3 regions of the Streptomyces sp. NPDC046759 genome follow, and region 3 is predicted to be linked to each of the others. Evidence: predicted binding sites of a transcription regulator. Region 3 holds the regulator's gene; each other region holds the start of a gene.

Region 1 (4,868 bases), on a different contig from region 3:
CGACCGAGCCCGATGAAAACGCCCGAGGGCGGCACCCCCAGCCAGAAGCTGGACGTGCCGCCCTCGGTCCCAAGGACAGGCGATCAACCGTCAGGTCGATCAGAAGTCCATGTCACCGCCCGGCATGCCACCGCCGGCGGGCGCGGCGGCCTTCTCCGGCTTGTCGGCGATGACGGCCTCGGTGGTGAGGAACAGCGCGGCGATGGAGGCGGCGTTCTGCAGAGCGGAACGGGTCACCTTCGCCGGGTCGATGATGCCCTCGGCGACCAGGTCGACGTACTCGCCGGTCGCGGCATTCAGGCCGTGGCCCGGGGTCAGGTTGCGCACCTTCTCCACCACGACACCGCCCTCGAGGCCGGCGTTGACGGCGATCTGCTTCAGCGGGGCCTCGAGCGCGATGCGCACGGCGTTGGCGCCGGTCGCCTCGTCACCCTCGAGCTCCAGCTTCTCGAAGACCTGGGAGGCCTGCAGCAGGGCCACGCCACCACCGGCGACGATGCCCTCCTCGACGGCCGCCTTCGCGTTGCGGACGGCGTCCTCGATGCGGTGCTTGCGCTCCTTGAGCTCCACCTCGGTGGCGGCACCGGCCTTGATGACCGCGACACCGCCGGCGAGCTTCGCCAGGCGCTCCTGCAGCTTCTCGCGGTCGTAGTCCGAGTCGCTGTTCTCGATCTCGGCGCGGATCTGGTTCACGCGGCCGTTGACCTGCTCCGAGGAGCCGGCACCGTCGACGATGGTGGTCTCGTCCTTGGTGATGACGACCTTGCGGGCGCGGCCCAGGAGGTCCAGGGTCGCGTTCTCCAGCTTGAGGCCGACCTCCTCGGAGATGACCTCGCCGCCCGTGAGGATGGCGATGTCGCCGAGCATGGCCTTGCGGCGGTCACCGAAGCCCGGGGCCTTGACGGCGACGGACTTGAAGGTGCCGCGGATCTTGTTGACGACCAGGGTCGACAGGGCCTCGCCCTCGACGTCCTCGGCGATGATCAGCAGCGGCTTGCCCGACTGCATGACCTTCTCGAGGAGCGGGAGCAGGTCCTTGACCGAGGAGATCTTGGAGTTGGCGATGAGGATGTACGGGTCCTCGAGCGACGCCTCCATGCGCTCCATGTCGGTCGCGAAGTAGGCGGAGATGTAGCCCTTGTCGAAGCGCATGCCCTCGGTGAGCTCGAGCTCCAGACCGAAGGTGTTGCTCTCCTCGACGGTGATGACGCCTTCCTTGCCGACCTTGTCCATGGCCTCGGCGATGAGCTCGCCGATCTGGGTGTCGGCGGCGGAGATGGACGCGGTGGAGGCGATCTGCTCCTTGGTCTCGACGTCCTTCGCCTGCTCCAGCAGGGCGGCGGAGACGGCCTCGACGGCCTTCTCGATACCGCGCTTGAGGGCCATCGGGTTGGCCCCGGCGGCGACGTTGCGCAGGCCTTCCTTGACCAGGGCCTGGGCGAGCACGGTCGCGGTGGTCGTACCGTCACCGGCGACGTCGTCCGTCTTCTTGGCGACTTCCTTGACCAGCTCGGCGCCGATCTTCTCGTACGGGTCCTCGAGCTCGATCTCCTTGGCGATGGAGACGCCATCGTTGGTGATCGTGGGGGCGCCCCACTTCTTCTCGAGGACGACGTTGCGACCCTTGGGGCCGAGCGTCACCTTGACGGCGTCCGCGAGCTGGTTCATGCCGCGCTCGAGGCCGCGCCGCGCCTCCTCGTCGAACGCGATGATCTTGGCCATGTGAAGTGGTCCCTCCAGGACTGGGGGTGATTCCTTCGGACCGCGCCCGCGCCCGCGACGGACGGCTCGCCGGCCTGTGGTTCCTTGCCCCACGTGGCCTGCGGGCCTCACCGACCCGGTCCTTCTTTGTCACTCTCACCTTCAGAGTGCTAACGCCAATGATTAGCACTCGGCACCTCCGAGTGCAAGCGCCCCGGGGGTGCCGCAGGGCGCGCTCAGCCGCGCGCGAACAGGGGCGCGCCGGGCAGGACGAAGGGCCCGCACCCCGGGAGGTGCGGGCCCTTCGACGATGAAACAGAAGAACGTCGCTGTCAGTCGACGCGTGCTTCAGCTGGTCGCCAGCCGGACCATGTCCGCCTGCGGGCCCTTCTGGCCCTGCGAGATCTCGAAGTCGACCCGCTGCCCCTCTTCCAGGGTGCGGTATCCGTCCATCTGGATCGCGCTGTAGTGGACGAAAACATCCGCACCACCGTCGACCGCGATGAAGCCGTACCCCTTCTCCGCGTTGAACCACTTGACGGTGCCCTGAGCCATGCCTAACTCCCCTATTACTGGCCCTTGCACAGATCCACACTTCGCGGACCCGGGTCAGACCTCACCCCCCATCGACGGGGGCGTGCGCCGTAACGCGTCGACCGCGGCTGAATGTATCTGTCCAACTGCCGTCTGCAACAGGTCAATCGGACGAGAATTCTGGACGGGAACGGTCCGGAATGTAGCGAGAATTCATAGGAATTCGGGGCAAGTCGGGCCCCATAAAAGCCACAAATGCCGCATTCGACCCGGGCACTTTGGCTACTTCTTGTCGGGCCTGCGGCATGAATACAGGGCCCCCGACCGGTCCGACCGGGGACGCGTTCCCCAACTCTACCGTGCTCAATCACGCAGAATTGCCTCCTCCGCTTCTCTCACGGAGGAGGCAATTCAATGAACAATGAGTAACTGAAGTTACCCAAGGTAACGATCGACCGCCGTAACGATCAGCCGCCGGCGACCGCCGGAATGATGGAGACGCCGGCGCCGTCGGGGGTCGCCGTTTCCAGGCCCTGCTCGAAGCGGACGTCGTCGTCGTTGACGTAGACGTTCACGAAACGGCGCAGCTTGCCCTGGTCGTCCAGGACGCGGGCGGCGATGCCGGTGTGGTTCTTCTCCAGGTCCTCGATGACCTCGGCGAGGGTGCCGCCCTCGGCGGTCACCTCGGCCCGGCCCCCGGTGTAGGTGCGCAGGATGGTGGGGATGCGAACGGTCACGCTCATGCGAGGCCAGCCTCTCGGAAGGAGTCCAGGGTCGGGCGGATGGTGGCGGTGAGACCGGTGCCGGCCACCGCGTCGAGGGTCTTCAGGCCGTCGCCGGTGTTGAGGACCACCGTGGTCTTCGCCGGGTCCAGGACGCCGTCCTCGAGCAGCTTGCGGGTGACGCCGACGGTCACCCCGCCCGCCGTCTCCGCGAAGATGCCCTCGGTACGGGCCAGCAGCTTGATGGCGTCCACGACCTGCTCGTCCGTCACGTCCTCCACGGCACCGCCGGTGCGGCGCGCGATGTCCAGCACGTAGGGGCCGTCGGCCGGGTTGCCGATCGCCAGGGACTTGGCGATGGTGTTCGGCTTCTGCGGGCGGACCACGTCGTGCCCGGCCTTGAAGGCGGTGGACACCGGCGAGCAGCCCTCGGCCTGCGCGCCGAAGATCTTGTACGGCCTGTCCTCGACCAGACCCAGCTTGATCAGCTCCTGCAGACCCTTGTCGATCTTGGTGAGCTGGGAACCGGAGGCGATCGGGACCACGATCTGGTCGGGCAGCCGCCAGCCGAGCTGCTCGCAGATCTCGTACGCCAGGGTCTTGGACCCCTCCGCGTAGTACGGCCGCAGGTTGACGTTGACGAAGCCCCAGCCCTCGCCGGCCGGGTCGCCGATCAGCTCGGAGCAGAAGCGGTTCACGTCGTCGTAGTTGCCCTCGATGCCGACGAGCTCGCCGCCGTAGACCGCGGCCATGACGACCTTGCCCTGCTCCAGGTCGTGCGGGATGAACACGCAGGAGCGGAAGCCGGCGCGGGCCGCGGCGGCGCCGACGGCACCGGCGAGGTTGCCGGTGGAGGAGCAGGACAGGGTGGTGAAGCCGAAGGCGCGGGCGGCCTCCAGGGCCTGCGCGACCACGCGGTCCTTGAAGGAGTGCGTCGGGTTGCCGGAGTCGTCCTTGACGAACAGGCCGCCGGTGACGCCGAGTTCGGCGGCGAGGTTGTCCGCCTTGACGAGTTTGGTCCAGCCCGGGTTCAGGTTCGGCTTGTCGGCCACGTCGGCCGGGACGGGCAGCAGCGGCGCGTAGCGCCAGATGTTCGCGGGGCCGGCCTCGATGCGGCGGCGCAGTTCCTCGGTGTCGTGGGCGGAGAAGTCGTAGGCGATCTCCAGCGGGCCGAAACACTCCTCGCAGGCGAAGACCGGGCCGAGCGGGACGCGGTGACCGCACTCGCGACAGCTCAGGGCCGCGGCGGGACCGAGGTCGACGGTGGAACTGCTGGAGTTTGCAACTGTCTGCACAGCCATGGAGGCGAGGCCCTTTCTCCTCATCTTCCTCACGACGCATCTCGCCGTGAGACGGATTTGGCACCTTCCCTAGCCGGGAGCCTCGCTGCGAAGACGAGTACCGGCTGGAGGGTTGCCGGGGCTTCATCGGGCCGTGTCCCTCTGCCCCTCTGGATGAGCGGTATGCGGTTGTGAACGCGCGCGGACCCCCGACATGCGATGGTCATCGGCGTTGTTCAAGACTGTAACCGAAGGCCAGGACAGTTGAGATAGTCGTCCGAACCGCGAGATGGATCACACAGTCGACCCATGTGATCACGAACAGTGAGGAGCCGCAGACCGTGCTGGAAGAAGTCGAGCGCTGGCTGGCCACCCGCTCCTGGTCCGTGGCCGATCGCCCGCTCCACCGCATACTCGCCGCCAAACAGCGCACGGGCCAGACGATCAGCGTCGTGCTGCCCGCGCTCAACGAGGAGGAGACGGTCGGTGACATCGTCGCGGTCATCCGTCAGGACCTCGTCGAGCAGGTCCCGCTCGTCGACGAGATCGTGGTCGTCGACTCCGGCTCCACCGACCGCACCTCGGCGGTCGCCGCCGCCGCGGGCGCGCGGGTCGTTCACCGGGACGAGAT
Region 2 (4,868 bases), on a different contig from region 3:
TCGGGCAGCCCCGTGCCGTGGAGCGTGCGCGGGCCGGGCAGCAGGGTGGCGCGCACCGCCCCCGGCGCGGTCCCGAACCACAGCACCGCCTCCTTGACGTCCCCGCCGTCCGAGATCCATTCGGCCTCGGCGTCGTCGGGTACGACCTCGTGCGGAATGCCGGGTGCCACCTTCAGGGCCGCGCGGGGTGCCGTGCGGGCGGTCTCGATCGCCCAGGACAGGGGCGGGGAGTAGGCCTCGGGGTCGAAGACCCGGCCGCGTCCGCCGCGCCGGGCAGGGTCGACGAACACGGCGTCGTACCCGCCCGTGTCCACCTCGGTGACGTCCGCCTCCCGCACCTCGATCAGCTCGGCGAGCCCCAGTGCCTCGGCGTTCGCCCGGGCCACGGCGGCCGTCAGGGGGTCCCGGTCCACGGCGAGCACCCGGATCCCGGCCCGGGCGAATGCGATCGCGTCCCCGCCGATCCCGCAGCACAGGTCGGCCACGGAGCCGACGCCCAGTTCCTTGAAACGCCGCGCCCGGTACGTCGCCACGCCGGTCCGCGTCGACTGCTCGACCCCGTTCGGTGTGAAGAACATCCGTCCCGCGTCCGCGGTCCCGAACTTCGCGGCCGCCCGCTGCCGCAGCAGGGCCTGGCCGAGCGCGGCCGACACCAGTTCGGCGGGATGGTCGCGGCGCAGCCGGGTGGCGACGGCGAGTTCGTCCGCCGGGGCGGTGTCGCGGACCTCGTCGAGGAGGGCACGGCCTTCGGGGGTCAGGAGGAGAGCGAGGTCGTTCACCGGGTCATTGTGGGCCAGTCGGTGGATTGTGCGCCTCCGATGGCGGTGTCGGACGGGGCTCCGGGGCCCGGTCCGGGAATAACCGGCACCATGCGCGTAGTCGTACAAAATGATGAACATCGGGTTCGTCCGGGTCGTCTGGCGCTCGGCTGCGGAGCCGCCGTACTGGCCTGCTCCGCGCTCCTGTCCGGCTGTGCCGGCTCCGCCGAGACCCGCCCGGCACCCGGCCCCGCGTCCGGCCTGGGCGGCCCCGCCCCCGCGCCGCGCCGCCACGTCCTGAGCCCCCAGGCCCGCCAGGCCGCCGAACACGCCCGCCTGGTCGCCGCCGCCAGGCGCTGGGGCCTGGCCGGGGTACCGCTGACCCCTCCGCCGCCGCCCGCGGAGAAACCGAAGATCACCGCCCGGCCCGGCTTCGAGGTGGACCACCAGGAGGCCTGGGGCCTGCCCCCGGTCTTCACCACGATCCCGACCGAGCAGAAGATCGTCTTCCTCACGATCGACGACGGTTCGGAGAAGGACCCGCACTTCCTGCGGATGATGCAGGACCTGAAGATCCCGTACACCGCGTTCCTCAGCAATTACCTGATCAAGGACGACTACGCCTACTTCCGCAGAATGCAGTCCCTGGGCCACACGCTCGGCAACCACACCCTCCACCACCCCTACCTGCCCGGTCTGTCGTACGAGGATCAGAAGAAGGAGATCTGCGGCATGCAGGCCGTCATGAAGAAGCAGTTCGGCAGGGCGCCCACCGTCATGCGCTTCCCGTACGGCAACTACAACCAGGACAGCCTGGTCGCCGCCAAGGCCTGCGGCATCAAGTACGCGCCGATCTGGAACGAGGAGGTCTACGTCGACCACTGGGAGTACCGCGAGGACGACCAGAAGATGCGCCGCGGGGACATCGTCCTCACCCATTTCCGCGGCCGCTCCGACTGGAACGGCACGATGGTCGACGACATGCGCCGCTTCTTGGACAAGGTCACCCGCGAGGGCTACGCCGTGGCCCGCCTGGAGGACTACCTGTGAGGCCGGGGGCCGGGCGAGGCAAGGCGGGCTCCGCATGCCACCCGGGCCGGTACGTCGCCGCGCTCCTCGCCTCGGCCCTCCTCCTCGCCGGCTGCGCCCAGTCCGTCGACCCCATCGAACGCCTCGGCAAGAAGGCCGCCGAGGGAGTGCGCCCGCACGGCCCCGCCCCCGGCGAGAGCTACCGCCGCTGGGGCCTGACCGAGCCCCTGGCCCGGCCACCGCGCCCCGCCGCCCGCGCCCTCCCGCTCACCCCGTCCGGCGCGGGCCGCACGCTGCCCCGGGTCGTGGACCACATCCCCACCCGCGACCGGGTCGTCTTCCTCACCTACGACGACGGCGCCGACCAGGACCCCCGCTTCGCCGACATGGTCCGCGAACTCCGGCTGCCGGTCAGCATGTTCCTCACCGACAGCGTCGCCGGGCCCGGCTACGGCCCCTTCGCCCGCCTGCACCGGCTGGGCGCGGGCATCCAGAACCACACCCTCGACCACCGCGCCCTGGCCGGTCTTCCGTATGCCGGGCAGCGCGCCGAGATCTGCGGCCAGCAGGAGAGGCTCGACGCCCGCCTCGGCCTGCGCCCCCGCCTCCTGCGCCCGCCGTACGGCGCGTACGACACCACCACGCTGCGCGCGGCGGCCGACTGCGGCATCTCCGCGGTCGTCCTCTGGCGCGCCGCGATGACCCCGGCCGACCTCGTCTACACCCGTGGCGCACACCGCCTTCGCCCCGGCGACATCATCCTGGTCGGCCCGGACGAGACGGCGGGCCGCAGCATGCGGGACCGTACGGCGCGGGTACTGCGCAGGGTGCAGCGCAGCGGGCTGACGGTGGGCCGGCTCGAGGACTATCTGTAGGGCGCTCCGGTGACCCGCTCGGGGGGAGAGCCGGCCGCGAGCACCGTTCGCCGGCCCGCGCCCGTAGCCGAAGTCGGCCGACGCGCCGCACGGCATTGGCACTCCGCTTGACCGAGTGCTAACTGCGGTCATAGTCTCGGGTCTGGCACTCCCCCCTGGAGAGTGCCAACAAAGCGACGGGCAGGTCCGGCACCCGCGACGACGGATCGACCTGGTCGCCACCTCAGACAGTTAACCCCGTGAGATCTCCGAAGGGGGAGGTCGGATCGTGACGACCACCAGCTCCAAGGTTGCCATCAAGCCGCTCGAGGACCGCATCGTGGTCCAGCCGCTGGATGCCGAGCAGACCACCGCCTCTGGCCTGGTCATCCCGGACACCGCGAAGGAGAAGCCCCAGGAGGGCGCCGTCCTCGCCGTGGGCCCGGGCCGTTTCGAGAACGGCGAGCGCCTTCCGCTCGACGTCAAGGTCGGCGACGTCGTCCTGTACAGCAAGTACGGCGGCACCGAGGTGAAGTACAACGGCGAGGAGTACCTCGTCCTCTCGGCCCGCGACGTGCTCGCGATCATCGAGAAGTAATCACCTCGAGCACATTCTGCTCCTGAGCTGCGCCCCTGGCCCCCGCGACCGATAACGAAGCCGGGCGCCCGGGGCGCAGTTGTCTTTACACCAACAGATTTCCGAGAGGGCTCCCGCTGTCATGGCGAAGATCCTGAAGTTCGACGAGGACGCCCGTCGCGCCCTCGAGCGCGGCGTCAACAAGCTGGCCGACACGGTGAAGGTGACGATCGGCCCCCGGGGCCGCAACGTCGTCATCGACAAGAAGTTCGGCGCTCCCACCATCACCAACGACGGTGTCACGATCGCCCGTGAGGTCGAGATCGAGGACCCGTACGAGAACCTCGGCGCGCAGCTGGTGAAGGAGGTGGCGACCAAGACCAACGACATCGCGGGTGACGGCACCACCACCGCCACCGTGCTCGCCCAGGCGCTGGTCCGCGAGGGCCTGAAGAACGTCGCCGCCGGCGCCTCCCCTGCCGCCCTGAAGAAGGGCATCGACGCCGCCGTCAAGGCCGTCTCCGACGAGCTGCTCGCCTCGGCCCGCCCGATCGACGAGAAGTCCGACATCGCCGCCGTCGCCGCGCTGTCCGCCCAGGACCAGCAGGTCGGCGAGCTCATCGCCGAGGCGATGGACAAGGTCGGCAAGGACGGTGTCATCACCGTCGAGGAGTCCAACACCTTCGGTCTGGAGCTGGACTTCACCGAGGGCATGGCCTTCGACAAGGGCTACCTGTCGCCGTACTTCGTGACGGACCAGGAGCGCATGGAGGCCGTCCTCGACGACCCGTACATCCTCATCAACCAGGGCAAGATCAGCTCCATCCAGGACCTGCTGCCGCTGCTGGAGAAGGTCATCCAGGCCGGCTCCTCCAAGCCGCTGCTGATCATCGCCGAGGACGTCGAGGGCGAGGCCCTGTCGACCCTGGTCGTCAACAAGATCCGCGGCACCTTCAACGCCGTCGCGGTGAAGGCCCCCGGCTTCGGCGACCGCCGCAAGGCGATGCTGCAGGACATGGCCATCCTCACCGGTGCCACCGTCATCTCCGAGGAGGTCGGCCTCAAGCTCGACCAGGTCGGCATCGACGTGCTCGGCTCCGCCCGCCGCGTCACCGTCACCAAGGACGACACCACGATCGTCGAGGGTGCCGGCAAGCAGGAGGACCTCACCGGCCGCGTCGCGCAGATCAAGGCCGAGATCGAGAACACGGACTCCGACTGGGACCGCGAGAAGCTCCAGGAGCGCCTCGCGAAGCTGGCCGGCGGCGTGTGTGTGATCAAGGTCGGCGCCGCCACCGAGGTGGAGCTGAAGGAGAAGAAGCACCGTCTGGAGGACGCCATCTCCGCGACCCGCGCCGCGGTCGAGGAGGGCATCGTCTCCGGTGGTGGCTCCGCCCTGGTCCACGCCTCCAAGGTCCTCGAGGGCAACCTCGACAAGACCGGCGACGAGGCCACCGGTGTCGCGGTCGTCCGCAACGCCGTGGTCGAGCCGCTGCGCTGGATCGGCGAGAACGCCGGCCAGGAGGGCTACGTCATCGTCTCCAAGGTCAAGGACCTGGAGAAGGGGCAGGGCTACAACGCCGCCACCGGCGAGTACGGCGACCTGGTCAAGGCCGGTGTCATCGACCCGGTGAAGGTCACCCGCTCGGC
Region 3 (4,868 bases):
CACCGCGACCGAGCTGCGCGGCACGGGGGGCGTGCTGGCGTCCCGCGACAACTACGCGGACACGCTGACGGACGAGATCCGGCTCGGCCGCAAGGTGCTCGGCGACGACCCCCGTCAGGTCCGTACGGTGTTCGTCGGCGGCGGCACGCCCACGCTGCTGGCCGCCGGCGACCTCGTACGGATGCTGGGTGCCCTCCGGGACGAGTTCGGGCTGGCGCCGGACGCCGAGGTCACGACGGAGGCGAACCCCGAGTCGGTGGACCCGGCGTATCTCGCCACGCTCCGGGAGGGCGGCTTCAACCGCATCTCCTTCGGCATGCAGAGCGCCAGGCAGCACGTGCTGCGCGTGCTCGACCGGACCCACACCCCGGGCCGCCCCGAGGCGTGCGTGGCGGAGGCGAAGGCGGCCGGCTTCGAGCACGTCAACCTCGACCTGATCTACGGCACCCCGGGGGAGAGCGACGACGACTGGCGGGCCTCGCTGGACGCGGCGATCGGGGCGGGGCCGGACCATGTCAGCGCGTACGCGTTGATCGTGGAGGAGGGCACGCAGCTGGCCCGCCGGATCCGCCGGGGCGAGGTCCCGATGACCGACGACGACGTCCACGCCGACCGTTATCTGATCGCCGAGGAGACCCTGTCCGCGGCGGGCTTCGACTGGTACGAGGTCTCCAACTGGGCCACCTCCGAGGCGGGCCGCTGCCTGCACAACGAGCTGTACTGGCGCGGCGCCGACTGGTGGGGCGCGGGTCCCGGGGCGCACTCGCACGTGGGCGGGGTGCGCTGGTGGAACGTCAAGCATCCGGGGGCGTACGCGGCGGCGCTGGCGTCGGGGAAGTCGCCGGGGGCCGGGCGTGAGCTGCTGTCCGACGAGGACCGGCGCGTGGAGCGGATCCTGCTGGAACTGCGGCTGCGGGAGGGAGTGCCGCTGTCCTTGCTGAAGGAGGAGGGGCTGGCGGCGGCGCGGCGGGCGCTGGGAGACGGGCTGCTGGAGGCGGGGCCGTACGAGGAGGGGCGGGCCGTCCTGACGTTGCGGGGGCGGTTGCTGGCGGATGCGGTGGTGCGGGACCTGGTGGACTGATCAGTCCCGCGGGTGAATCCCTCCGGAACGCCGGTTCGGTCCCTAACCTGGTTCGTAGGCTGCCGCCAAAAGGTGAGCCCCCGGAGGGCGTCAAGGCCGAGCTTCTCCGGGGGGAAATCGTGATGATGGCCGCTCCGGATCTGGTGCAGCGTGATGTCGCCCCGGACTCGGGCCGTCTGCTGCCGTCGCAGTTGATCACGCTGGTGGTCGAGGTGGTCTCCAAGACAAGTGTCGACCGGGACTACGGCGTCAAGCGCTCCATCTGTGCAGCAGGTGAGATCCCCGCCTGAATTCGGCACCGACAAGGGTGTCAGGTCCCACCGCTACCCGTGACGAAGTCGATCAGCTCCTCCACCCGCCCCAGCAACTCCGGCTCCAGGTCCTTGTAGGACCCCACCCGCTTCAGGATCGCCTGCCACACCGCCCCGGTGTTCTCCGAGGGCCAGCCCAGCGCCCGGCACACCCCCGTCTTCCAGTCCTGCCCGCGCGGCACCTTCGGCCAGGCCTCGATCCCCAGCGACGACGGCTTCACGGCCTCCCAGATGTCGATGTACGGGTGTCCGACCACCAGCGCGTGCTCGCTGGTCACCGACTCCGCGATCCGCCACTCCTTCGTGCCCGGCACCAAGTGGTCCACCAGGACGCCCAGCCGCGCGTCCGGACCCGGTGCGAAGGACGACACGATCGACGGCAGGTCGTCGACGCCCTCCAGGTACTCCACCACCACGCCCTCGATGCGCAGGTCGTCGCCCCACACCTTCTCGACCAGCTCGGCGTCGTGCCGGCCCTCGACGTAGATGCGGCCGGCGCGGGCCACGCGGGCGCGGGCGCCGGGGACGGCGACCGAACCGGAGGCCGTACGGGTGGGCCGTACCGGGACCGAGGCCGAGGACGGCCGTACGAGCGTCACCACACGCCCCTCCAGCAGGAAGCCTCGCGGCTCCAGCGGGAACACCCGGTGCTTGCCGAAGCGGTCCTCCAGCGTCACCGTGCCGGCCTCGCAGCGGATCACCGCGCCGCAGAACCCGGTGCCGGGCTCCTCCACCACCAGGCCCGGCTCCGCCGGTACCTCCGGCGCGGGCTTGGGCTTCTTCCACGGTGGGGTCAGGTCGGGGGTGTACTGGCGCATTCGAGTGACGATAGGAGAAGCCGTACGGCCGTGCCTACGACACGCCGAAACGGACCGCCAGCTCGTCGCGTTGCCGTCGTACGAACGCCGCGTCCACCACCGCTCCGTGACCGGGCACGTACGCCGCGTCCTCACCGCCCAACGCGAGCAGCCGGTCGAGCGCGTCCGGCCAGCGGGCCCGGACCGCGTCCGGACCCGCCTGGGGTTCGCCGGACTCCTCGACCAGGTCGCCGCAGAAGACCACCTCCGGATCCCCCGGCACCAGCACGGCCAGATCGTGCGCGGTGTGGCCGGGGCCCACGTTCGCCAGCAACGCCTGCCGGCCGCCTCCGAGGTCCAGCGTCCACTCGCCGGACACCAGATGCCGGGGCGGGGCGAGCGTGTCCACCGCCTCGTCGGCGTCGGCCACCGGCAACCCGTTTCTGACCGCGTCCAGGCGCAGCTCCTCCCGCTCGTACGCGAAGACCGCGTCCAGGCCCACCGCCCCGTACACCTCCGCGCCCGCCATCGCCGCCGCCCCGAAGACGTGGTCGAAATGGGGGTGGGTCAGCGCGAGATGGGTCACACGGCCGCCGGCCAGCCGCTCGGCCTGCGTGCGCAGCCGCCCGCCCTCCGCCAGGCTGGAGCCGGCGTCCACCATCAGTGCCGTACCCTCCCCGAGGACCAGTCCTGCCGTGCAGTCCCAGCCGGGCAGCCGGCACCGGCCGACCCCGGCGGTCAGCCGCTCCCAGCCGAGCTCTTCCCAAGTCACCGTCATACCGCGACGCTAGCCGCAGGAGCCGCTGCGACCGCACCGACCTTGCCCCGGGTGTACCCGACAGCCGTACACTGGGCCGGGGAATCCTGGCACTCACATGCGAAGAGTGCCAGGCGGACGAACCGCAGGACCGAGCGGAACCGAGGGGACGACGTGCTGGAGGTGCGCGCGAATGCTGAGTGAACGCAGGCTTCAGGTACTGCGCGCCATCGTTCAGGACTACGTCGGCACCGAGGAACCCGTCGGGTCGAAGGCTCTGACCGAGCGGCACAGTCTCGGCGTGTCCCCGGCGACGGTCCGCAACGACATGGCGGCCCTGGAGGACGAGGGGTTCATCGCGCAGCCGCACACCAGCGCGGGGCGCATCCCCACCGACAAGGGCTACCGGCTCTTCGTGGACAAGCTGGCGGGCGTCAAGCCGATGACGGCGCCCGAGCGGCGGGCCATCCAGAACTTCCTGGAGGGCGCCGTCGACCTCGACGACGTCGTGGCGCGGACGGTGCGGCTGCTCGCGCAGCTGACCCGGCAGGTCGCCGTCGTGCAGTATCCGTCCCTGACCCGGTCCACCGTCCGGCACGTGGAACTGCTCTCGCTCGCCCCCGCGCGCGTGATGCTCGTGCTGATCACGGACACCGGCCGGGTCGAGCAGCGGATGGTCGACTGCCCGGCGCCGTTCGGCGAGGCCTCGCTGGCGGATCTGCGGGCCCGGCTGAACAGCCGGGTCGCGGGCCGCCGGTTCGCCGATGTGCCGAAGCTGGTCGAGGACCTGCCGGAGGCCTTCGACCTCGAGGACCGCGGTACGGTCTCCACGGTGCTCTCCACCCTGCTGGAGACACTGGTCGAGGAGAACGAGGAGCGGCTGATGATCGGCGGCACCGCCAATCTCACCCGCTTCGGACATGACTTTCCCCTCACGATCCGGCCCGTCCTGGAAGCCCTCGAGGAGCAGGTCGTGCTCCTCAAGCTCCTCGGCGAGGCGAAGGATCCGGGCGTGACGGTGCGCATCGGGCACGAGAACGCCCACGAGGGACTCAACTCCACCTCCGTGGTGTCGGTCGGCTACGGTTCGGGCGGCGAGGCAGTTGCCAAGCTCGGCGTGGTCGGACCGACCCGCATGGACTACCCGGGAACGATGGGAGCGGTACGCGCAGTGGCACGGTACGTCGGACAGATCCTGGCGGAGTCGTAAGTGGCCACGGACTACTACGCCGTTCTCGGCGTGCGCCGCGACGCGTCGCAGGATGAGATCAAGAAGGCGTTCCGTCGGCTCGCTCGCGAGCTGCACCCGGACGTCAACCCGGATCCGAAGACCCAGGAGCGGTTCAAGGAGATCAACGCCGCTTACGAGGTGCTGTCGGACCCGCAGAAGAAGCAGGTCTACGACCTCGGCGGCGACCCGCTCTCGCAGAGCGGCGGCGCCGGTGCGGGCGGCTTCGGGGCCGGTGGCTTCGGCAACTTCTCCGACATCATGGACGCGTTCTTCGGCACGGCGTCGCAGCGCGGCCCGCGCTCGCGCACCCGGCGCGGCCAGGACGCGATGATCCGCATCGAGGTCGAGCTGGACGAGGCGGCCTTCGGGACCACCAAGGACATCCAGGTCGACACCGCGGTCGTGTGCAACACCTGCAACGGTGAGGGCGCGGCGCCCGGCACCACCGCCCAGACGTGTGACATGTGCCGGGGCCGCGGTGAGGTATCCCAGGTCACCCGGTCCTTCCTGGGCCAGGTCATGACCTCGCGGCCGTGTCCGCAGTGCCAGGGCTTCGGGACCGTCGTGCCGACGCCCTGCCCGGAGTGCGCCGGTGACGGCCGCGTCCGCTCCCGCCGCACGCTGACGGTGAAGATCCCGGCCGGCGTCGACAACGGCACCCGCATCCAGCTCGCCGGCGAGGGCGAGGTCG

What was found. The regulator HrcA, encoded in region 3, represses chaperone genes, less so after heat shock. The targets are predictions, from matches to a motif close to TTNGCACTCNGNNNNNCNGAGTGCNAA.
Region 1: a site for HrcA is predicted at 1,849-1,875, ahead of groL (chaperonin GroEL). Genes of this name have one in related genera too.
Region 2: a site for HrcA is predicted at 2,758-2,784, ahead of groES (co-chaperone GroES). Genes of this name have one in related genera too.

The regions. Positions count from the first base shown of each region.
Region 1 is NZ_JBEYYJ010000027.1:110,779-115,646, forward strand. Features, by position in the region: gene groL (chaperonin GroEL) at 100-1,722, opposite strand; gene ABZ919_RS31035 (cold-shock protein) at 2,050-2,256, opposite strand; gene ABZ919_RS31040 (MoaD/ThiS family protein) at 2,703-2,978, opposite strand; gene thrC (threonine synthase) at 2,975-4,258, opposite strand; SAM riboswitch class I at 4,276-4,418, opposite strand; gene ABZ919_RS31050 (glucosyl-3-phosphoglycerate synthase) at 4,579-4,868, shown strand, end outside.
Region 2 is NZ_JBEYYJ010000052.1:254-5,121, reverse strand. Features, by position in the region: gene ABZ919_RS40035 (class I SAM-dependent methyltransferase) at 1-779, opposite strand, end outside; gene ABZ919_RS40030 (polysaccharide deacetylase family protein) at 870-1,808, shown strand; gene ABZ919_RS40025 (polysaccharide deacetylase family protein) at 1,805-2,662, shown strand; gene groES (co-chaperone GroES) at 2,931-3,239, shown strand; gene groL (chaperonin GroEL) at 3,361-4,868, shown strand, end outside.
Region 3 is NZ_JBEYYJ010000005.1:46,717-51,584, forward strand. Features, by position in the region: gene hemW (radical SAM family heme chaperone HemW) at 1-1,081, shown strand, start outside; partial or broken gene ABZ919_RS08530 (hypothetical protein) at 1,129-1,368, shown strand; gene ABZ919_RS08535 (DUF3097 domain-containing protein) at 1,392-2,210, opposite strand; gene ABZ919_RS08540 (MBL fold metallo-hydrolase) at 2,245-2,967, opposite strand; gene hrcA (heat-inducible transcriptional repressor HrcA) at 3,140-4,156, shown strand; gene dnaJ (molecular chaperone DnaJ) at 4,157-4,868, shown strand, end outside.